Linked DNA regions of Prochlorococcus marinus str. AS9601. The protein of the gene in region 1 interacts with the protein of each later gene in a pairwise test. Links are inferred from orthologs where the notes say so. Each region holds a gene or a part of one and is shown in the gene's direction. Other genes may lie near its edges. The genes, in order: rpe and eno.

Region 1 (12,079 bases):
CCGTCAAATAGTAATCCATCAGTTATTCCACTTCCAGCGAAAACAACATTTTCTCCCGATGCCAATTCATTAGCTTCATAAATTTTATCTATATCGGTTATGCCCATTTCATTAAGACGTTTTATATTTCCTTCTTTTGTGTAATCAGCCCATTCAGAAGTTTGAGCGATTGCTGGATCATAAACTAGTTGTCCTTGAAAGTGTCCGCCAAGAGCTCTCATTGCAGCAGCTGAAATAACACCCTCTGGAGCTGCACCAATACCCATCAAGCAATGTGTTCCAATTCCTGCAAAACCACATGCAATCGCAGCTTGAACATCACCATCAGAAATCGGTTGAACTTTAGCACCACATCCTCGAATCTCTTTAATTAAATCTTTATGCCTAGTTCTATCCATTACAACAACAGTAAGCTCATCAATAGAAAGACCCAAGCAATCACTTAGTATCTTCAAGTTTTCAGTCGCTGAATTTCTAATATCTACTTTACCTTTGGCTGCAGGAGGCGCTGCTAATTTGTTCATGTAAAAATCAGGAGCATTGAAAAGACCACCCGTATCAGAGGCAGCTAAAACAGCCATAGATCCTCTTTGATTATTCGCACAAAGATTAGTTCCTTCACAAGGATCTACTGCAAAGTCGACCCCTGGACCACTTCCACTTCCAACCTCTTCACCTATATAAAGCATAGGTGCTTCATCTCTTTCACCTTCTCCAATAACAATTTTCCCTTTCATTTCAATTTTGCCCATTCGCAATCTCATTGCCTCGACTGCTGCAGCATCAGCTTCATCTTTTTGACCAAGTCCTGTTAGTTTTGCTGAGGCAATAGCAGCTTGCTCGACAACTTCGAGAATTTCTTGAATTAAAGTTTGATTCACAATTAAATTTTGAGGATTTTCTAAAAGGTTTTGAGTATGATCTCATAAAAAATGACATTTTTTATGAGAATTATTATGCTAGTAAGCTTTTTTTAACTCTTTACAGCTGTTACTTTATCAGGCCGTGACTTGAAATTAGGAATAAACAACTAAATATAGTATCTTTATTAAATATTTTAAAATTTAAATGACTGAGTCAAATCAAGAAAATTTAACTGGTGCTAATAGACCAATTCAAATAATTCCTTCAGTTTTACCAGCAGATTGGGCAAATATGGGGGCATGTGTGAAAGAGCTCGAGGAGGCTGGAGTAGATAGAATTCAATTTGATGTAATGGATGGAAATTTCGTGCCAAATCTTACATTTGGTCCTGAAATGATTTCCGCATGCCGGAAATATTGCAATGTCCCTTTTGAAACTCAATTAATGGTGAGCCAATATAACTGTGAAACCATGCTTGAATCTTATGTAAAAGCCACAAAAGGGCCGAATGGTGAACCTGGAGTAGTAATAGCTCATGCCGAAGCAAATATTCATTTGCATAGAGTTCTCGGAAGAATAAGAGATTTAGGAGGATCTCCTTCTGTTGCATTAAACCCTCATACCCCTTTTGAAATGATTAAAAACATAATGGATATGGTTGATCATGTTTTGGTTATGACAGTTAATCCAGGCTTTGGAGGACAAGCTTATATACCAACAATGCTTAATAAAATCAGAGAGATAAGAAACTTTATTATCGAAAAAAACTTAGATGTCGACATTGAAGTTGATGGGGGGATAAAAGCAAATTGGACCATTTCACAATGTGCCGATGCTGGTGCCAATTGTTTTATTGCAGGTAGTGGAATGTTTGCTTACCCAACATTAAAAGAAGGATGTGATGACTTAAGAAAAGTTGCACAAGAAGCGCAAAAGGGGAATGTTCTTTCAGAGCCTTAATCAATAAGGGTTGGTGATTTCTTAATCACCCAAATATCCATCCATAACTATGTAACCCTATTCCTAAAAAATTAACTCCTAAATAACAAACTAAAACAACTAAAAAGCCTGTAGATGCTAATAATGCTGGTTTGCGTCCTTGCCAACCCTTACTAATTCTCATATGCAGATAAGCCGCATAAAACAACCATGATATAAATGCCCATGTTTCTTTTGGATCCCAACTCCACCATGTGCCCCAAGCCTCATTAGCCCAAACTGCACCTGAAATTAAACCGAGAGTCAAAAGAACAAAACCTACTAATATAGAACGATAACTTAATGTATCTAATTCTTCTGAATGAGAAAATTCAATAGGTTCAACTAAATCATTTACAGGATAGCTATTTGAAAGTTTAAATCCTCCTATACCTGTAGAACTACTTCTGATTTGAAGCGGCTTATTTTTATTAATAAACAAAACGGACATTGAAAGTAAAGAACCTATTATTAATGCTGCATAACTAAGCATTACCACGCTAACATGCATAACTAACCAACTAGACCTTAAAGCTGGAACTAAGTTGGATGATAATTTCAAATCCTCAGGTAAAACGAAACAAGCAAAAGCCACCGTCAGTAACTCAATAGGTATGGCAATTGAGGGAATTATTGGAGCTTGGTATTCTCTTTCAACCAATAGTTGACCTAATGTGATACCCCAAGTAAGGAAATAGAGAGATTCATACAAATTGCTAATAGGAAAATGTCCAGAAATTGACCACCTAAAAAGTAATTGTAATGTTATTAATAAGTTCACTAAAATCGTAATAAGTCTTACCGCAGAAGAAGACTTTTTTTTAAAAACTGCACCCAAAGAAATCGGCAAGTTAATTAATAAAAAATAAAAAACTAAAAGACCTAAAACTGAAACCGGTTCATATATTAAATTTTTAAAAAAATTATCTAGTATCATTTCTAGAAATTTCTCAAGTTTTAATATTCAATGACAAACAAATAATAATTAAAATCATTCTTATATGAGTAAATCTTTAATAATAAAGTTTTAATTTATTTTTTAAAAAGCATTTCAAAGTCTGAAATTATCTCCAAGATAATACTTCTTGACTATTGGATTATCAGCCAATTCAGTTGATGAACCGTTAGCTAAAATTTTTCCTTCACTTAATACATATGATTTATTAGTAATAAGAAGGGTTTCCCTCACATTATGGTCTGTAATGAGAATCCCCACCCCATCACTACTTAATTTAAGAATTAGTTTCTTTAGATCATTCACAGCTAAAGGATCGATCCCAGCAAAAGGTTCGTCTAATAACAAATATTTAGGTCCTTTTCTGCCTACAGTGAGAGCTCTAGCTATCTCACACCTCCTCCTCTCTCCTCCTGAAAGTTGATAACCATAATTTTCTACAAAGTTGTTCAAATTAAATTCATTAATTAATTGTTCTCTTCTATTTCTTATCGCTGCTCTACTATAGGATGAATTTTGTAAAGCCAAATCTATATTATCCTTAACAGTGAGGTCTCTAAATATACTCGCTTCTTGAGTTAAGTACCCTAACCCAAGTCTTGATCTAATCGGAAGAGGAAGATTGGTTATATTTTTCCCATTCATTAAAATTTGACCTTTATCTGGTTTTATATTCCCAACTGCAAGATTAAAAGTTGTAGTTTTCCCAGCACCATTAGGCCCCATCAAACCTACAACCTCCCCTGGATTAACAGTTATGGAAACATCATTTACTATTAATCTTCCTTTAATTGAAAGCGATACATTATGAATCTTTAGGTTCATTTTTCTTGAGATCGATTAGTTTTCTTGTTTTCTTGAAAAAAAATGGGATAGAAAATAATATTTATTCAAGATAAAGATATTTTCATAATATTCAAATTTATCAAAGAGGTTTCAAAAAAGGCTTATCGTTCTCACTTAATTGCTCTTTATATTGCAATTTCCTCAATAAATCTTCCAAACTTAGGCAGAATGATTCAAGATCAATTCCTAAATTAATCTTAGTTCTAGTTTTTATTCTACCTAAACCCTCTCCAAGCAGAATAGTAGCTCCATTTAAATTACCCTTACTTAAGTGAAACTGAGAAACAGATACTTGTAAAATTCCCTGGATAACTTGTCTTTCATCACCATCAACGGAATTCCATATTTCTTCAAAAGCATCATGGGCCTCATACCATTCATGATTGTTAAAAAGATTTAAAGCATTAAAAAGAGAATCTTTTAAACTTTTTGCACTTTCTTCGTTCATGAAGCTAATTATTAATTTCTTTTCTTTTTATTTATTTTTCTCATTCTTATTGAATCTGGTGTTACCTCAAGCATTTCATCTGGACCAATATATTCGAGTGCTCTTTCAAGGGTAATGTCAACAGGTGACTGCAAAGTATCAAGTTCTTCTGCCCCTGCAGACCTCATATTAGTCAACTGCTTAGTTTTACATATATTTAACTCAAGATCTTGAGGTCGATTATTCTCTCCAATTATCATTCCCTTATAAACTTTAACTCCAGGTTTAATGAAATAGACTCCCCTATCTTCAGCATTCTTTAATGCATAGAACGTGGCCACACCTTCCTCAAAAGCTATAAGGACTCCATTTCTTCTAGTTTCAAAATCTCCTGTTTTAGGTTTGTATTCATAAAACGAATGACTCATGATACCTTCACCTCTTGTTATCCGGACAAATTCTCCACGAAATCCAATTAGTCCCCTTGATGGCACAAGGAACTCTAATTGGGTTCTCCCATCTGAACTTGTCTGCATATTTTTCATCTCTGCCTTTCTCGATCCAAGTTTTTCTATACAAGAACCAACGGATACTTCAGGCACATCAAGGACCAAAGTCTCTATAGGCTCACATTCAACATTATCAATTTCTCTAAAAATTACTTGAGGTTGTGAGATTTGAAACTCGAACCCTTCTCTTCTCATGGTTTCAATCAAAATACCTAAATGTAATTCTCCTCTTCCTGAAACTGAGAACTTATCGGGAGAATCAGTTTCTTCCACTCTCAAGGCAACATTTGTTAAAAGTTCCCTCTCCAATCTATTTTTTAATTGTCTACTAGTAACAAATTTCCCTTCCTTACCCGCAAATGGTGAATCATTTACAACAAAAGTCATATTTAAGGTAGGTTCATCTACTTTGATTAATGGAAGAGGATGAGGAGAGTCGGGACATGCTATGGTCTCACCAATATTGACGTCATCGAAACCAGAAACAGCAACAATATCACCTGCAAATGCTTCATTTATATCAATTCTTTGTAATCCTTCAAATCCTAAAAGTTTACTAACCTTACCTTTAATAGTTTTTCCGTTTTCCTTTATTAAACTAGCCTGTTGGCCATTTTTTATAGTCCCGTTGTGGATCTTTCCGATTACTATTCTGCCTAAGAAATCAGAATAGTCCAAAGTAGTTATTTGTAGCTGAAGAGGCTTATTAGAGTCACCTACTGGAGGAGGAACGTGTCTGATAATAGCTTCAAAAAGAGGCATCATATTGTCACTATTAGATTCCATCTCTTCTTTTGCAAAACCAGATAATCCACTCCCAAAAAGATAAGGGAAATCACATTGATCATCATCAGCTCCTAACTCCAAAAACAAATCAAGGACCTTATCAATTGCTATTTCTGGTACTACTCGTGGTCTATCAATTTTATTTACAAAGACGATAGGTCTAAGTCCTTTTTCTAATGCTTTTTTTAAAACAAATCTTGTTTGAGGCATAGGTCCCTCATTTGCATCAACAATAAGCAGACAACCATCCACCATTCCCAAAACCCTTTCAACTTCTCCTCCAAAATCAGCATGTCCAGGTGTATCTATAATATTAATTCTGGTGTCTTTGTAGTTAACTGCAGTATTTTTTGAGAGTATTGTTATCCCCCTTTCTCTCTCAAGATCATTTGAATCCATTACACATGTAGGTATAACTTCATTGTCTCTAAATATTCCTGATTGAGATAACAATGCATCTACAAGCGTTGTCTTCCCATGATCTACGTGAGCAATAATTGCAACATTTCTAATTTCTTTTATCGAAGATGACATTTATAGAATTTATATAAATAGTAGATTGGCTTTATTAAGGCTAACTCAAAGTATGCTTATTATGAGAATTTTCTCTTTAAGACTTTGAAAAATATAATCTAATTGAATAATTAAATCAATCAATTAGGTTTATAATTTTCTATTAGCGCTTTCAAAAACTTTTAATGCTTCAATTGACCCCTCATATCTCCAATGCCAGGGTTCGTAATCTATATATTTATTATCTTTGTTGAACGATAACTTAAAGTGAAACTTAGCTGCATTTTTTTTGAGCCATCTAAAGGCGTCAGTATTTTCGAAGTCGGTTTCAAAGTCTGTCTCTCTTTGAGTAGCATCACCAATATCGATTGCGAAACCTGTACTATGTTCAGAATATCCAGGAGGGGCTGAAACTCTAGCTCTTTCTGCCGCTTCTTGATTTCTAATAGATTTTAAAGAATAAAAAATATCGTTTTGCAAATTTATTGATCTATAACCACTTAAGAAGACCAAATATATCCCATCCTTTTTGGCTTCTTCTCTCATTTTTAGTAGAGAATCGCGCATATCCATATGGACTTCAATATTAGGCTCAATTAAAACTAGTTTCTCTTTAGGAGTTTCCTCATAGGGAAGATGGCCCAGTATTCTGGCATTATGATTTCTTTTAACCTCAAATTTGAGATTACTGAGAGGTATTAATTCTACATTTCTAATAAATCGCAATGCAGCGATAGAAAATATAAGGAAAAGAAATGGAGAAAATATTAATAATTTTTTTAATAATGTTGAATTTGGGTTGTTTAAGTAAGTTCTTTTGGCAAGTGGTATATCAATTTGATCGATATCTTTGTTTAGTTCCAATATTTAGAAGTGAATTTGGAAAAGATATTTCGATATTAACTATTATTTTAAGAAATGCACTTTTATAAGCAAAAAAGATGTAGTTTTTATATACAGTATTATTTTTTTTTCATATGTTGAGGGTAGCTGTTATTGGTGGAGGTCCAAGTGGTTCATGTGCGGCAGAAATACTAGCTAAAGCTGGAATAAAAACTTGGCTCTTCGAGAGAAAATTAGATAATGCAAAACCATGCGGAGGAGCAATTCCACTTTGCATGGTGGAAGAATTTGATTTACCTGAGTCAATTATTGATAGAAAAGTAAGGCATATGAGAATGATATCCCCATCAAATAGAGAGGTAGATATTAGCTTAGATAGAGTTTATGGGAAAAGTGATAATGAGTTTATTGGGATGTGTAGAAGAGAAGTTATGGATGCCTTTATGCGCAATAGAGCGTCAGATCTTGGTGCTACTTTAATAAATGGATTAGTTACTTCAATTGATACTGGCGATAATAATCAAGGGCCATATAAGCTTTCCTACTCAGATTTCACCAATGGAGATAAAAAAGGGGAACTCAAAGAGCTTACTGTTGACCTTTTAATCGGAGCTGATGGAGCCAATAGCAGAGTAGCAAAAGCAATGGATGCAGGAGATTACAAAGTTGCCATTGCATTTCAGGAAAGAATTAAATTGCCTAAAGAAGAAATGGGTTACTACGAAGATCTTGCTGAAATGTATGTTGGAACAGATGTTTCTCCTGATTTTTATGGGTGGGTATTTCCTAAATATGATCATGTGGCTGTGGGCACAGGAACCATGCAGAAGAATCAGTCATTAATTAAAGGACTTCAAGAGGGTGTAAGAAATAGAGCAAAGAAAAGACTTGTTAATGGTGAAGTAATAAAGGTAGAAGCTCACCCTATTCCAGAGCATCCAAGGCCAAGAAGGGTAGTTGGGAGAATGGCATTGGTTGGTGATGCAGCTGGTTATGTTACAAAAAGTTCTGGAGAGGGTATTTATTTTGCTGCAAAAAGCGGAAGAATGTGTGCTGAAGAAATTGTTGAAGCATCAAAAAATGGTCAAGTAATTCCATCAGAAAAAGATTTAAAAAACTATCTTAAAAAATGGGATAAAAAATATGGCACAACTTATAAGGTGCTAGAAATCCTTCAAAATATTTTCTACAGAAATGATTCTGCTAGAGAAGCCTTTGTTGAGATGTGTGATGACATGGATGTTCAAAGACTTACTTTTGATAGTTACTTATACAAAAGAGTTGTCTCTATGAAACCATTACAGCAACTTAAAATTACGATGCTTACACTTGGTTCGATTTTAAGAGGGAAAGCCCTAGCGCCTCTAAAATATAAACCTGTTGATAGTGCTGTTAGGGAAAATAAAGAGGTAGAAAAAATGCTAGAAAATTATTCAATAAAGGGAGGGATTAAAGTTAAGAGTTCAAAAGTGTAAAGTCGGCAATTTTTAAAGAATAGTTTCTAATTAAGCTCAACAAATTGAGTCTATTATTTCTTATTTTTAAATCCTCTGACATTATTAGGACTCCCTTTTCGTTATCAAATAAATCCTCGATAGTGTTTACATTAATCTCAAACAAATTTAGAAGTTCCAAATAATTGGAATAACCTTCTGAAAAAAGTTTTTCTAATTCGCCAATAAATTCAAAAACTTTGAATTCACAATCTTTTTCAAAAAGTTTTGTATTTACATAATCTCTTGTTGAGAGAACGTCTCTGGAAATATCACTTTTATTTGCTAATTTGCTTACCCTAGTAATTACCTTCTGTATTTCAACAAAATTATCTTTTTTATTAAATTTGATAATAGAATTAACCCTATTTTTAAGATCAACAATATTCAATACTCTTTTTTGAGATAATTCATCAGAAGAGCAAACGGCCTTTATTAATTCTTTACTTAGTGATATTTCTTCTAGATGACTAACAATTCTTTGAACTAAAAATTCATTTAAATCATTAAATACTGTTACTCTTGAGAAGTTTAAATTCGGAAATACGATTTTCCAAAAATCAATAAGTTCGTTGAATAATTTATCTAAAGGCAAATCAAGTTCATAATCCCAAATTATTTTAATCACTCCATTCAAATTTCTTCTTAAAGCATAGGGATCAGATGATCCACTTGGGCGCTTACCAGAAATAAAAATACTAATTAAAGTTTCGACCTTATCTGCTATAGAAACTATTGCACCATATTTTGTGGAGGGCAAAGCATCCTTATAAAAAGAAGGTAAATAATGTTCCGCGACAGCCAGGCAAACATCCTCACTAAATCCCTCATATTTAAGATATTTACCACCCATTATTCCTTGCAGCTCAGGGAATTCGAAAACAATTTCACTACATAAGTCGTTTTTACAGTATTTAGCAGCTTCTATTATCTTTTTTTCTTCTAAAGACTTATCATTTAAAAATTTAAGAATTTTTTTAGTAACTTCCTCTATCCTCTCTACCCTCTGAAATATATTTCCAAGTCCTTTCAAATATGAAACAGATTTAAGCTTTTCATTTCTTTTGATTGAAGCAACTTTTTTGTCACTTTCTACGAAAAACTTTGCATCTGAAAACCTTGCCTTTAAAACTTTCTCATTCCCTTTGGCAATATTATTATTTGATTCTTCAAGACCATTTGAAATAACACAGAAAGTTGTACTAATATTTTTTTCAGAGCTTAAATCTAGTTTAGAAAAACTTTTGTTTTTCAATAAAAGAGGAACGTATCTCTGATGACTTTTCATGACTGTTGAAAGAACTTCAACCGGAAGCTCAAGAAATTCATCACTAAATTTGCCAATAATTAAGTCTGGCCATTCAACCAAATCAGTTAGTTCATTTAATAACCCTTCTGAAAGGTCAGGTTTCAAATTTAAAGATTTAGATGCCTGATTTATTAAACTTTCAATTTTTTCTTTTCTTTCTTTTCGAATAGCTATTACTCTATTTCGTTTCAATAATTCAAAAAAATCATCCGGATTCTGAAGTTCTAAAACTTCATTGATTAGCCTATGACTTTTTGTTTTATTATTTATTTTAATCTTTGGATCACATTCATCAAATTCAAAATCAAGAATTTCATCATTATAAATTGAGGCAATCCACCTAATAGGTCTTGAAAATTTCATGTTCCCGGCCCCCCACTTCATAAATCGAGGGCCTTGAAGACTCTTTACTAATTTTGGGATAATCGAAGACAAAGAAATTTTTGTTGATAGTCCTTTCTCAATTTTCTTTCCAAATACAAAATCACCCTTTTCTGTCTTTTTTATTTCTAGCTCACCAACATCTATACCTAAGCTATTAGCAAATCCTAAAGCAGCATTAGTAGGACATCCATTTAAATAAGCTGAATTTGCTTTAGGCCCTTTTCTTTCTATTATCTTATCTTCTGCATAATCAACTAAACCTTCGAGAAGTAGAACTATTCTCCTTGGTGTTGAGGTAACAACTATATGTTCGAATTTGATTAACTTTTTATCCAATTCAAATTCTATTAGAGATTTAAATTGCTCTAGAACAGCATGAGAAAAATTTGCGGGCAACTCTTCTGTTCCTATCTCAAGTAAATATTTAGACAAGAAAAAAATATGACTTCACTTACTATAATTTACTACCAGTTAAATAAGCTTTTCGCTAATGTATAAAAAGAGATATGTTTTGGTCCTTTGATCAAGGTTGAGAAAGTAAAAAAGAAAAAAGATTCTGCAAAGGAAGAGACCGTTTGTTTAGCAAATGGACTAGAAGTCTCTAAATTTGAAAATTTCAAAAAAAGTAGCCAATTTCTTAAAGAACCACTTGCTACAGAATTAGTCAATGAAAGTGATCATTTTACTAATGATGCAGTTCAGTTATTAAAATTTCACGGTAGTTATCAACAAGATAACAGGGAAAATAGAAGGCCTGGCAAAAGTAAAGATTGGCAAATGATGCTTAGGTTAAGAAACCCAGGAGGTGAAGTCCCTGGGAAATTATTTTTAGCATTAGATGAATTATCTGACAAATTAGGTAATGGAACACTTAGGGCCACTACAAGACAAGCCTTTCAAATGCACGGAATCAGAAAGGAGAATCTAAAGGAAGTAATTAAAACAATAGTAAATTCAATGGGTTCCACATTAGCTGCATGTGGAGACATTAATAGAAACGTTATGGCCCCTGCGGCTCCATTTGATTCGCCAGACTATAACATTGCAAGAGCATTAGCAAAAAAAGTTGCAGATCTTCTCACCCCAATGGCTGGCCAAGGCACTTTTTTAGAGCTTTGGGCTGATGGAGATTTAGAGTACACCATAAAGCCCGACAAAGATATTGAAGCAATTAGGAAGCTCCAATTCAAAGATAATGTTTTTAGTGGGATAAAAGATGAGCCTCTTTATGGTTCAACTTATTTACCGAGAAAATTCAAATGTGCCGTGACAGTTCCTGGTGACAATTCTGTTGATCTTCTTACCAATGACATAGGAATAGTTGCCTTTACTTCTAAAAATGGAAACTTAGAAGGGTGCAACTTCTATGTTGGAGGTGGTATGGGTCGCACACATAATAATGAGGAGACCTTTGCCAGAATTGCAGATCCACTTGGATATGTTGAAGAACCTGATGTTTATGAATTAATACAAAGCATTGTGGCTATTCAAAGAGATTATGGTGATAGGAAATCAAGAAAAAATTCTAGAATGAAATATCTTCTTCATAGAAAAGGTATTAAATGGTTCAAAAAGATACTTTCTGATAAGTATTTCAAAAAAGAAATTAAAAAAATCAGAAAAGAACCTGATAATGTTCTTATTGATTACCTTGGTTGGCATAAACAAAATAAAACCTCCTATTTCGTAGGTTTACCATTATTATCAGGGAGATTATCTGGAGAGAAGAAGAATACCATCACAACTATTGTTAAAAAATATAATTTAGATTTAAGACTCACACCTAATCAAGATATTTTACTTTGTAATATCGCCAATGAAAACAAAGGTGAAATTCAAAAATCTCTATCAAAAATTGGATACGAAAATTTAGAAAACATTAATGAAATACAAAGACACGCTTTAGCTTGTCCTGCTTTACCACTTTGTGGCCTTGCAATGACTGAAGCTGAAAGAATATTACCTGATGTATTAAAAAGGATTGAAAATTTACTATTAGATCTAAAAATACAAAAGACAATATTATTCAGAATGACAGGATGTCCGAATGGATGTACTAGGCCTTATATGGCTGAATTAGCACTGGTTGGAAGTGGTCAAAACAAATACCAACTATGGTTGGGAGGAAGTAAAAATCTACAGAGGCTTGCTAAACCATTTTTACAAAGAATG
Region 2 (12,142 bases), 510 kb from region 1 along the record:
TCTATCTCGTCAAGAAGTATTACTGAGTAGGGTTTACGTCTTACAGCTTCAGTTAATTGACCTCCCTCTTCATAACCAATATAACCTGGGGGAGCTCCTAAAAGTCTTGCTACGGCATTTTTCTCCATATATTCACTCATGTCTAATCTTAAAAGTGCGTCTTCTTCATCAAATAAAACTGTTGCAAGAGATTTTGCTAATTCTGTTTTACCAACACCAGTAGGACCCATAAATAAAAAAGATCCAATAGGTCTTTTGGGACTTTTCATGCCAACTCGAGCTCTTCTAATTGCAGCAGAAACAACTTCTATGGCTTTTTCTTGTCCAATAACTTTTTCACTTAGTTCTGTTTCTAGATTGACTAATTTCTTACGTTCATTTGAAACTACTTTAGAAATTGGAATACCTGTGATTTTCGATATAACATCTGCAATATCATCAGGTTCAACTTGATATTTAAAAGGGAAATTTCTATTTTTCTTTATTTTAGTAAAGTTCTCTTCAAGTTTTTGTATTTCATTCTCTATTTTACTTAACTCTTCTTCAAGCTTTTCTAAATAATCTAGATCATTTTCAATTTCGCGATTTGATTTATCTTTGATTTGTTTGGTTAGCTTATCTTCTTCTTTCATTAAAATGGATAATTCCTCCATCTCTTCACGTAAATTGTTCCAATTTTCTAAAAGAACGTTCAATTTTGCCTCTGATTGTTGTCTATTATTCAATAGTTTTTCTTGAGCTTCGATATTGTCTCCTTGCAAATTATTCAATTTTTCATCGATAGTATTAAGTTTGTTTTCTTGTTGGAGAATGATTTGAGGCATATTATTAGACTCGATTTTTAACTGTGCGGCTGCTTCATCAATTAAATCTATTGCACTATCAGGGAGACATTTATCGCTGATGTATCTATCGGCCAATTTTGCAGAATAGTTTACAGCCTCTTCAGAAATTTTTATGCCATGATGTGATTCATATTTCTTTTTGATCCCTTGTAATATTTTTGCGCTTAATTCTACTGAAGGTTCATTAACAGTTATCTTTTGAAAGCAATTATTTAATGCCTGATCTTTTTCAATAGTTTCACGAAATTTCTCAGGTGTAGTTGTACCGATACATCTAAGTTCTCCTTCAGCTAGTAAAGGTTTTAAGATATTACTGATGTCGGTAGAAGATCTGTCAGAACTTAATATTGAGTGAATTTCATCAATAAATAGGATCATTCCTTGGTTTGGATTATTTAGTTCCTGCATTATTAAGCTTAGTCTTTCCTCTAGTTGACCTCTAAATTTAGTCCCAGAAACTAATGCACCTAAGTCAAGTGAAATAATTTTTAAGTCCTTTAAAGTATCAGGAACTTTTTTGTCTACAATTAATTGAGCAAGTAATTTTGCAATTGAGGTTTTACCAACTCCAGGATTGCCAATAAGTATAGGGTTATTTTTGTTTCTTCTGCAGAGTACCCTCATTAAATTATTGATCTCATTTTCTCTTCCTAAAACGGGATCCAGTAACCCTTTTTTAGCTGATTCTGTTAAATCTTTTCCATAAATTGAAAGAGCATTTTCATCTTTTCCAACTTGTTTTGTTTCAATTTGAAGTTCACTTTTCTGTAATGGAACAATAGCTTTTTTAAATTTTTCTTCTTTTACAAAAGTCTCGTTAGTCTCATTGTTTGATTCAAAATTGGATTGATTATTTATTTCAATTACATTCCCATAATTAAAAGAATCTTTTGATTGATTAATATTTGGGAAAAACTTTAATTCTTCCTCTAATTTTTCCATTGAAAGGTTTCCTTCTTCAAAAACATAATTTCCAATTCTTAAATCTCTTCCAAGAGCAATTAGTAAATGAGGGATTTCTATTAATCTCGATCCCCATTGAGTTTTAATCTGATTCGCGTTATCTAATAAAATTTCTAAATCTTCTCCGATAGTAAAAATATCTGACTCATTTGTTGGTGTCTCTTCTAAAAAATCTTCTGTTATGTCTAAAACTGTATCTTGGTCGATTGATAATTTTTCAATGAAGGCAAAGAATTCACTTGATGAGAACAATGTATGAATTATGTGTTCAATATTAAATTCGCTATGATCCCATTTTTTTGCGGTTTCTTCCCCTAATAAAAGAAGATTCCAACTAATATCGCTAAATAGTTCAGGACTGGATGTAAGTGTTTCTCTCATAAACTATAAAAACTATAGTTGATTATTAATTAATATTCTAAATAAGATCTGCATTAATAATCATCCAATAATTTTCAAATTGTAAGATGAATTTGAAAATTATTTAGATGAAAGGATTTGCGGGGACTTTAGAATGAAAAAAAACTTTAAATAATATCTAAGCTCTTACAAAAATAAAAATTATAGTTGGTTAACAAATATATTTCAGATATTAGCCAAATAGTTCAGCTATTAATAGGATTTAAATAGTAATAATTAAATTGTGAAAGAAACTATTGATTTTCTGATTGATACTGTTGAAGCAAGGCAAGTCCTTGATTCAAGAGGTAATCCAACTGTAGAGGCAGAAGTATTTTTGGAATGTGGTGCAAGTGGTAGAGCAATTGTTCCCAGCGGAGCTAGTACTGGTGCTCATGAGGCACATGAATTAAGAGATGGTGGTTCGAAATATATGGGGAAAGGCGTTTTGAATGCTGTTAATAAAATTCATGAGACAATATCGCCGGCTTTATGTGGTTTGTCATCTTTAGATCAAACTGCAGTAGATAAATTAATGATTGAAATTGATGGAACTCCTAATAAGTCTAACCTTGGAGCAAATTCAATCCTTGCAGTAAGTCTTGCGACTGCTAGAGCATCAGCAAATGCTTTAGACATTCCCCTATATAGATATCTTGGAGATCCATTATCCAATCTTCTTCCAGTCCCATTGATGAATGTAATAAATGGTGGCGCTCATGCACCAAATAGTCTTGATTTTCAGGAATTTATGCTTGTTCCACATGGAGTTAATAATTTCAGTGAATCATTAAGAATGGGTACTGAAATTTTTCACTCATTAAAATCATTACTTGATCAAAAAGGTCTATCTACTGCTGTAGGCGATGAGGGTGGATTTGCCCCGAATTTGTCATCAAGCGTAGAAGCAGGGGACTTATTATTAGAAGCAATTCAAAAAGCCGGATTTAAGCCTGGTGAGCAGGTATCTTTAGCTTTAGATGCTGCTAGTACTGAATTTTATAGGGATGGTATTTATAAATATGAAGGTAAAAGTTTAAATAGTTCTGAAATGATTTCATATCTTTCAAGATTAGTTTCTAATTATCCCATAGTTTCAATAGAGGACGGTTTAGCTGAGGATGATTGGGAGGGTTGGTCAGAATTAAACAAAGAATTAGGGAATAAAGTTCAGCTTGTAGGTGATGATTTATTCGTTACTAATACAGAAAGATTACGGAAAGGGATTATAGAAAAATCTGCCAATTCAATCCTAATAAAGGTAAATCAAATTGGGACATTAACTGAAACTTTGGAAGCTATTGAGTTAGCTAAAATGTCTGGTTTCACAAGTGTTATAAGTCATAGAAGTGGTGAAACTGAAGATACAACAATCGCAGATTTATCTGTCGCCACTAGATCGGGTCAGATCAAGACTGGCTCTTTGAGCAGAAGTGAAAGGATTGCAAAATATAATAGGCTTTTAAAAATTGAGGAGGAATTAGGAAATCAAGCAAGATTCGCTGGAGCTCTAGGTTTAGGTCCTAAAAATATATAGTTTTTTTAGCGCTTAAGTTTTTCTAAACGTGAGCCTTTTCTCATACTTAATTGGCACTTTATCCAATCAATACTTATTGGTAGTGCAAAAAAGAGTGGCAACAATGCAAAATTATTTTGTTTATTGGATACAAGTAAAGCGGATGCAATTGATAAGCTTCCTATTAGAATTGAATGGCCTAAAGTTTTTTGAGCCGTAAACATTTTTTTGAATTGCCTATCAGACTCGCCCATTCTTATTTGCAATTGTAAATCTCCCTGTTCTAATCTTTCTAAACTTTCATCTATTCTTTTGGGAATTCCAACAGCTTTCGATCCTAGTTCGCCTACTTGCCTTCCAAATTGGTTAATTAAATCGTTGGGACTTTGATTATTTGAAGTCATAAGTTCTATTAAATAAGGCTTGGTAACTGATACAAGGTTAAACCCTGGATCAAGCATTCTACCAACTCCTTCAAAAGTTGATAAAGCTCTCATCACAAAGATTAAATCTACTGGCAGTTGAAATGGCGTTTCATAAACCAGTTCGTATAAATCTCCAGATAATTTTTCAATAATATTAGGACTAAATGGAGGAGTTAAGGCTTCTTTAAGCATCAATCTGACTAATCTTCTGACTGGTCCTACATCTATATCTTTTGAAATTAGCCCAGCTTGTTGTAATTGACTAACTAGTGATGAGGCGTCTCTAAGAGCAGCAGCCTTAACCATCCCCCCTAATCTTTTTTGAAGATTATTTGAGATGTTCCCCATCATTCCAAAATCATAAAAAATTAATTTACCTTCACTTGAAACTGCTAAATTCCCTGGATGAGGATCTGCATGAAAAAAACCGTAATTTACTAATTGTTTTAAGTAGCTGATTGCACCTATCTCTGCAATTTTAGGTAAATCAATTTCTTGTGATTTTAATTTTTCTAAATCGCTTATTTTTGTCCCTTCTACATAACTTAAACAAAGTACTTTTTCACTGCTCATATCCCAAATTACTTCAGGAACTTCAACATTTTCATCATCAAGAAATTGCTGCCTAAATCTTGCTGCATATTGCGCTTCGCAATTAAAATCAAGTTCTTTCATCAGAACTTTCCTACACTCTTTAGCAATCTCAACCCAGTTTCTACCTCTACTCAAATTCTTATTTTTCTGCAATAATCCTGCTATTTGCTGCATTATGCCCAAATCGATAATAAATAATTCTTTTAAATTGGGTCTTTGAACTTTAAAAACTACTGTCTTACCATCTTTTAGAGTCGCCCTATGAACCTGAGCTAGTGATGCTGATCCAACCGGATCACATATTATTTGATCTATTTCATTAAACTTAGACCCTAGTTCATTTCTAATAGTCTCTTCAACTTGCGTAAATGAAAAATTAGGAACTTGATCCTGCAATTTAGACAATTCCTGTATCCAGGTATTAGGAATTAAATCAGGCCTCGCTGATAATAATTGTCCAATTTTAATAAATGCTGATCCAAGCTTTATTAATTGATTAGTAAACCACCTAGCTCTCTTAATTTGAACCCTACTTTTTTCATTATTCTTAGTTTGGAAAATTGTAAATCTAATATTATCTATCCATAAATTTATTAAAAGCGAAATCAGAGTTATCCAAATAACAAAGGCCCTCTTCAATTTTTTTAAACGATAATGAAAAATGTGATAACTCATTTAATTTGATTATTTAAAGTTTTATTAAACAGATCAATTTGCTTATTGATACCTTCAATTTCATTTAAAGCTTTTTTTATTTTTGAATCTTGATAAGTATTTGTAGACTCATTTTCTTGAATATTTTCGGCTTTTTCCAGTCTTGATGCTTCTTCGATTATGGATTCTTTTAAACTATCAAATTCTTTTTTGATAATTTCTGGAGCATCCTGAGCAATATTCGTTGCTTCTTCAATCTTTTCAACCAATATTTCGTTTAATTTTTCGGTTACTTTCTTAATGGCAGCTTTTAAAAGGTAATCAGAGTTGGTCATGAAAAATATAATGTTTCAACGGCAATTGATTTTTCGATATGACCTAATAATAGATCAATACAGAACATTTCACGTAACTGATCATTTTGATAATTAATTTTTTATGTTTTTCCTATGTAAGTTTGTTTCTATATTAAGCTTTTTTCTCTTTTTTCTTTTAACTTATATCTATATAAAGGTTCAGGTATTTACTTTAAAAATATCTTCTAACCAAAAACTCATCTAATTTACTACTAAAAAAAGGAGTTTTTTAAAATTGGAAATCATTGAGTCAGATGTAGTTATTATCGGAGGAGGCCCGGCCGGATGTACTTGCGCACTTTATACATCTCGTTCAAACTTAAAGACAGTAATTTTAGATAAAAATCCATCTGTTGGCGCCTTAGCAATAACTCATCAAATAGCTAATTATCCAGGTGTTCCGGTTGATATAAGTGGAGAGAAATTACTTACTCTAATGAGAGATCAGGCTGTGCAATACGGCACAGATTATAGAAGAGCGCAAGTGTTTGGAATAGATGCTACTGGAGAATGGAAAATGGTTTATACGCCCGAAGGCACTTTCAAAGCTAAAGCACTTGTGCTTGCAAGTGGAGCCATGGGTAGGCCTGCATCATTTAAGGGCGAAGCGGATTTTCTTGGCAAAGGAGTAAGTTATTGTGCTACATGTGATGGGGCCTTTTATAAAAATAGAGAAGTTGCCGTTGTTGGAGTGAACAAGGAGGCAATTGAAGAGGCAACTGTTCTAACTAAATTTGCATCTACTGTGCATTGGATTACATCAAGTGATCCTAAATCAGATAATGAAGAAGCTATGGAATTGATGGATAATTCAAATATAAAACATTGGAGTAGAACAAGATTATTAGAAATATTGGGCGATGATTTGGGTGTGAATGGGGTTGTTGTAAAAAATAAACAAGAAGAAAATCCTATCAATTTAAATTTAGATGGAGTGTTTGTCTACATGAGTGGCTCAAAGCCGATTACTGATTTTTTAGGTGATCAAATTGCTTTAAAAGAAGACGGAGGAGTTATTGTTGATGACTTTATGTCTACAAACTCTGATGGAGTATGGGCTATTGGAGATATAAGAAATACACCATTTAAGCAAGCCGTAGTTGCGGCTTCTGATGGATGTATTGCTGCAATGTCAATTGATAGATACTTAAATAGTCGAAAAAATATAAGAGTAGATTGGATTCATTCTTAAAAAGAATATTTCTTCTTGAATTTAAAGGGGTGTTGCTTCAGAAATATAAGCCACTCCTCCGTAGTAGCTTAAATCGTCCCTGATGTTATCTCTCATTTTATCTATTAATTCTTGCTCACAAAAAACAATTACATGAGCATTTGCTCCTAATCCTGTAAATTCCATATCTTCAGTAACAACTCTTTCAGGCCCTCTTCCGGTAGCATGTTTCATAACTGTATATCCAGGAACATTAGCTTTTTCTAATGTTTTAATGATTGCATCTAGTTCTCTTTCACTAAATATCAAATCTAATCTTTTCATTTTTATAAAGAGGATAGTGGGATAATAGTATTTACTAAACTCATATATATGGGAATGCCGAGAACTATATTGAATGGGAAAGTTAAACCTAGTGTTGTTGAAATATAATAACTAGATTTAGCTTCTGGAACAGTCATTCTCATTGCTGCGGGAACTGCTAAATAAGAGGCGCTTGCACATAAAACCACAAATAAAAGTGCGTTGCCAGGTCCTAAAGATAAAAATCTTGCAACGAAAACACCAATAAATGCGTTAAATAAAGGCATAAAAATGGCAAATCCAATCAAAAATGAACCCGCATTTTTCAGTCTCGGTAATCTTTGAGCAGCAACTATTCCCATATCTAACAAGAAGAAGCATTCTGCTCCATAGAATAATTGTCCAGTAAAAGGCTCCATTTTTTCAATTCCTGAGGGATTACTGGAAGCAGTGAGAAATCCTACAATCAAGCTTGAGAGCAATAAATAAACTGATCCATTCAAAAGGGATTCGTGTAATATTGCGCTTAGATGCATTTTTCTTGATTTTGGTCTATTTTTTGGAGCTGCAAATTTCACAAGTAATAATCCAACAATTATTGCAGGAGATTCCATTAAAGCTAAAGCCCCAACCATAAACCCATCAAAAGCTATTTTTTGACTTTCTAAAAAACTTTCTGCAGAAATAAATGTAACAGCACTAATTGAACCGTATGCTGCTGCTATTGCGGCTGAATTAAAGACATCAAATTTAAATCTTAGAATTAAAAATCCAATCAGAGGTATTAGTAGTGACATTAGTATTGCAGCGCTTAAAGTCGGCAATACTTGATTTGTAAACCCACTTTTCTGTATCTCTATACCTCCTTTAAACCCAATGGCTAAGAGCAAATACAATGAGAAGAGTTTAGGTAATGGAGCTGGTATTTCTAAATCAGATTTAAAGAGTACTGATATTGCTCCAATTAAAAAGAAAAGAACAGGCGGGGCTAATACATTTTGCAGAATTGGATTGATTTCCATAAATTATTAGGCTATTTCATTTAGAGCGGTTTCTAAAGCTTCTTTTCTTGTCTCAATGATGCCTTCAACTCCAAACTTAGCTAATCTATCCTTTACTTTTTCATTAGCCCCAGCAACAAATGCTTTTCTGGAATTATTTTTAGCTTCTTGCATCATATCTTCTATTGCCAGAGTCGCGGTCACTCCAAGTCTTGGTACATCAGTGATATCTAATATCAAAACCTTATAGTTTCTTACTAGCATCATTCTCTCAGATATACCTTTAGCTGCTCCAAAACTAAGTGGTCCTTTAAGTCTAAATAACATTACTTCTCCTGAACATCTATCAAGTAGTGCTTTTTCATCAGCAGGTAATGCATTTTTAGCTTGATCATCTTTTGATAAAGGATTATCTTCATCCATACCTTCTAGTTGAGTTTCCGTTATTGAATCAATAGTGAGCATATTTGCTATGAATACACCGACTAAAACTGCCCAAATTAAATCCCAAAAAACAGTCATGAGGAGTACGCCGTACATAACAACTGAAGTTTTTAAAGATAATTTGTGGGCCCTCCTTAAGAACCCCCAATCAATAATATCTAGACCAACTTTTATAAGAATTCCTGCTAATAACGCAGTTGGTATTTGCTCGGCTAAAGGACCTGCGCCAACTAAAACTATCAACAAGACAACTGAGTGAACCATACCAGAAATGGGAGTGGATCCTCCAGATTTAACATTTATAACTGTTCTCATTGTTGCTCCGGCTCCAGGTAAGCCTGAAAACAGACCGGCAACAGCATTTCCTATTCCTTGACCAATAAGTTCTCTATCAGAATTATGTTTTGTTTGAGATATATTGTCTGCTACTAGTGATGTTAGTAAAGAGTCAATTGCGCCAAGTACTGCGAGGACTAATCCTGCCTTAAAAATGATTGGAAAATATTGATTAAAACTTGGGAAATTTAAAGATGGAACTCCCCTGGGAATTTCACCAATTCTATCAATAGCTCCTTCTCCAAAAATTAATATTGATATTGGGGTTACTATCAATAAGGCTAAGAGGGGAGAAGGAACCCATTGACTTATTTTTCTAGGAGTAAGAAATACTATACCTAGTGTCATTATTGCTACTCCAATAGCAGCACCGTTTGGCTGGAAATTTGAAAATACAGTTGATAAAGATTCAACTACTCCACCTCTGGTACTGATTCCTAGTAATGGACCAATCTGAAGTGCAATTATTATTACTCCAATACCAGACATGAATCCTGACACAACAGAATATGGAACTAAAGTAATGTATTTACCTAGTTTGAGAATTCCAAATAATATTTGCAGTAAGCCGCCAATTACTACCGCTGCCATCACTAAAGGTAAAATTTGTCCTGCAGAAAGATCTCTTGGAACCCCCACTGCTGCTAAGCCTGCTACTACGCCAGCAACAGTTACACTCATTGGACCGGTAGGTCCACTAACTTGAGCAGGTGTTCCTCCAAATAATGCTGCTAAAAAACCAACTACTACTGCCCCATATAGGCCATAAATTGCCCCGCCAGGTCCTAATGCAGCATTACCAAAAGCAAGAGCGAGAGGTAAAGCTACTACAGCAGCAGTGATCCCTCCAAGAATATCTCCTCTTAAATTCTTTAGATGAAATCCATTAATTATTTTCAAAGATACTCTCCTTAAAATAAACACTTAACTAAAAGATATTATCTCTTAATGACGTAAATTTGTGAAAAATGAAGTTTGTGCAAAATATTTTTGTAACTTTTTTTGCTTTTTTTAAATAAATTTTAGTTACTTTTCCTGAACAAAAGTAGTCTCTGATTGATTTATATGCGAGGCAAGCGATTAATGTATTAGATAAATATTTTTCAATTTTAATAATATTCAAATGAATTCGATTATTCGTCCAAGAAGATTAAGAAGAACTGAGTCAATAAGAGAAATGGTTAGAGAAAACCATTTGGCGGCATCGGACTTTATCTATCCATTATTTATTCATGAGAAAGATTTTAAAGAGGAAATTTCCGCAATGCCCGGAACTTATAGATGGGATATTGATGGTTTACTAAAGGAGGTTACTAGGGCATGGGAATTGGGAATTAGATGTGTGGTTCTTTTCCCAAAAATTAATGATAGCTTAAAGACTGAAGATGGAGCAGAATGTTTTAATGAGGACGGTTTAATACCTAAAGCTATTCGAATATTAAAAAAAGAGATTCCAGAAATGGCAATAATGACAGATGTTGCCTTGGACCCTTACTCCTGTGATGGACATGATGGCTTAGTTGATGAAACTGGAAAAATATTGAATGATGAAACGATTGAAATTTTAAAAAAACAAGCTTTAACTCAAGCTAGAGCTGGAGCAGATTTTATTGGCCCTAGTGACATGATGGATGGGAGAGTTGGAGCAATTAGGACTGCTCTTGATAGTGAAGGATTTAGTGATGTAGGTATTATTAGTTATACAGCTAAATATTCATCTGCTTATTATGGTCCGTTTAGAACTGCTTTAGATTCGGCTCCTAGAGAAAATAGTAAGAAAGTAATTCCAGACAATAAGTCTACATATCAAATGGACCCTGCCAATTCAAAAGAGGCTTTAATTGAATCTGCATTGGATCAGTATGAAGGAGCTGATATTTTGATGGTAAAACCAGGAATTTCATATTTGGATATTGTTTATAGAATAAGCACATTTTCAAATAAGCCCATAGCTGCATACAACGTTAGTGGGGAGTATTCCATGGTAAAGTCTGCTGCTATGAAGAACTGGATTAACGAAAAAGATATTGTTTTAGAGACATTGCTTAGTTTTAAAAGAGCAGGAGCAAAATTAATACTCACTTATCATGCTTGTGATGCATCTCAATGGTTGCAGGATACTTAAAAACTCATTATTAACAAAAATTTGGTTTATTCTTAGATAAGTAATAAATTAATTGCTTTGTTTTGAAGTTTTCACAAGGAGTAAATAGGATTGGTCACATTGCACTTAGAGTAGATAATCTCGAAAGGGCGAAATCTTTTTATATTAAGCTGGGTATGAATTTGGTTTGGGATGATAAAGATTGGTCTTACTTAGAGGCAGGTAAAGGGAAAGATGGACTTGCGTTGTTAGGCCCTAGCTACAAAGCTGCTGGACCTCACTTTGCTTTTCATTTTGAAAATAAAAAAGAAGTGGAAAATATTCAAAATGATTTAAAAAATTCTGGTGTAAAAGTTGGTCCTTTACATGAGCATAGAGATGGAACGGCATCTTTTTATATGAAGGATACTGAAGGAAACTGGCTTGAGATGCTTTATGTTCCTCCTGAAGGGATTCAATCGAATGTTTGATTCTTTTTTTTTGTATGCAAGAGAAAAGTTATTCTAAAAAATCATATTCAGATAACACCTTAGAAGAAGAATCTATAAACCTTTTAGAGTGGGATTCATTAAAAACGCATTTATCTTCGTTCGCCTCAACGGAAATGGGTAAACAATCAATTTTAAGTTTTGTTATACCTTCAGAATACGAGGCATCTAAAAGACTTTTGAATGAAACTGTTGAAATTAATGAGCTAGAAAAAAATTTAGATAAATCAATTAGTTTTTCTGGTGTTTTTGATATTAGTAGAAATATAGAAATTTGTTCGAAGGGAGGTGTAATTACATCTTCTGAGTTGTTAGAAATAGCGAAAACAATTGCTGCAGCAAGAAATTTAAAAAAAATCTTATTAGATTTTGAACAAAGACCTTATATTTCATCATTCACAAAAAATTTAATTGACCATCAGAATATCGAAACGATTTTTAAAAAAGGCATTGAATCGAATGGAAGGATTTCAGACAATGCTAGTAATGAGTTATCTATTCTTAGAAAAGAATTTTTATCTAAGAAACTCGAAAGAAAAATAT

The links.
Region 2: the proteins of rpe (region 1) and eno interact in binary tests that used the Escherichia coli proteins (3 or more experiments, as listed by UniProt). The link is inferred for Prochlorococcus marinus str. AS9601 from one-to-one orthologs.

What each region holds. Positions count from the first base shown.
Region 1 is NC_008816.1:706,802-718,880, reverse strand. Bases 197-2,946 are described here. They hold rpe (ribulose-phosphate 3-epimerase), read left to right. Parts: upstream 197-1,068; coding sequence 1,069-1,824; downstream 1,825-2,946. Other genes in these bases: lptB (LPS export ABC transporter ATP-binding protein), read right to left, coding at 2,894-2,946; ccsB (c-type cytochrome biogenesis protein CcsB), read right to left, coding at 1,850-2,779; glpX (class II fructose-bisphosphatase), read right to left, coding at 197-881. Also shown: more of glpX, read right to left, coding at 1-196; more of lptB, read right to left, coding at 2,947-3,622; A9601_RS13060 (DUF309 domain-containing protein), read right to left, coding at 3,723-4,091; translational GTPase TypA, read right to left, coding at 4,103-5,899; A9601_RS13050 (M15 family metallopeptidase), read right to left, coding at 6,029-6,742; chlP (geranylgeranyl reductase), read left to right, coding at 6,856-8,196; glyS (glycine--tRNA ligase subunit beta), read right to left, coding at 8,177-10,339; A9601_RS13035 (NADPH-dependent assimilatory sulfite reductase hemoprotein subunit), read left to right, coding at 10,427-12,079. UniProt on the Escherichia coli protein: Catalyzes the reversible epimerization of D-ribulose 5-phosphate to D-xylulose 5-phosphate.
Region 2 is NC_008816.1:208,798-220,939, forward strand. Bases 1,785-4,597 are described here. They hold eno (phosphopyruvate hydratase), read left to right. Parts: upstream 1,785-2,451; coding sequence 2,452-3,744; downstream 3,745-4,597. Other genes in these bases: A9601_RS10215 (ATP-dependent Clp protease ATP-binding subunit), read right to left, coding at 1,785-2,189; A9601_RS10225 (ABC1 kinase family protein), read right to left, coding at 3,750-4,597. In the rest of the region: more of A9601_RS10215, read right to left, coding at 1-1,784; more of A9601_RS10225, read right to left, coding at 4,598-5,417; A9601_RS10230 (hypothetical protein), read right to left, coding at 5,414-5,731; A9601_RS10235 (NAD(P)/FAD-dependent oxidoreductase), read left to right, coding at 5,988-6,944; A9601_RS10240 (P-II family nitrogen regulator), read right to left, coding at 6,966-7,247; A9601_RS10245 (sodium-dependent bicarbonate transport family permease), read right to left, coding at 7,250-8,248; A9601_RS10250 (SulP family inorganic anion transporter), read right to left, coding at 8,255-9,907; hemB (porphobilinogen synthase), read left to right, coding at 10,131-11,132; A9601_RS10265 (VOC family protein), read left to right, coding at 11,195-11,581; A9601_RS10270 (endonuclease MutS2), read left to right, coding at 11,596-12,142. UniProt on the Escherichia coli protein: Catalyzes the reversible conversion of 2-phosphoglycerate (2-PG) into phosphoenolpyruvate (PEP). It is essential for the degradation of carbohydrates via glycolysis.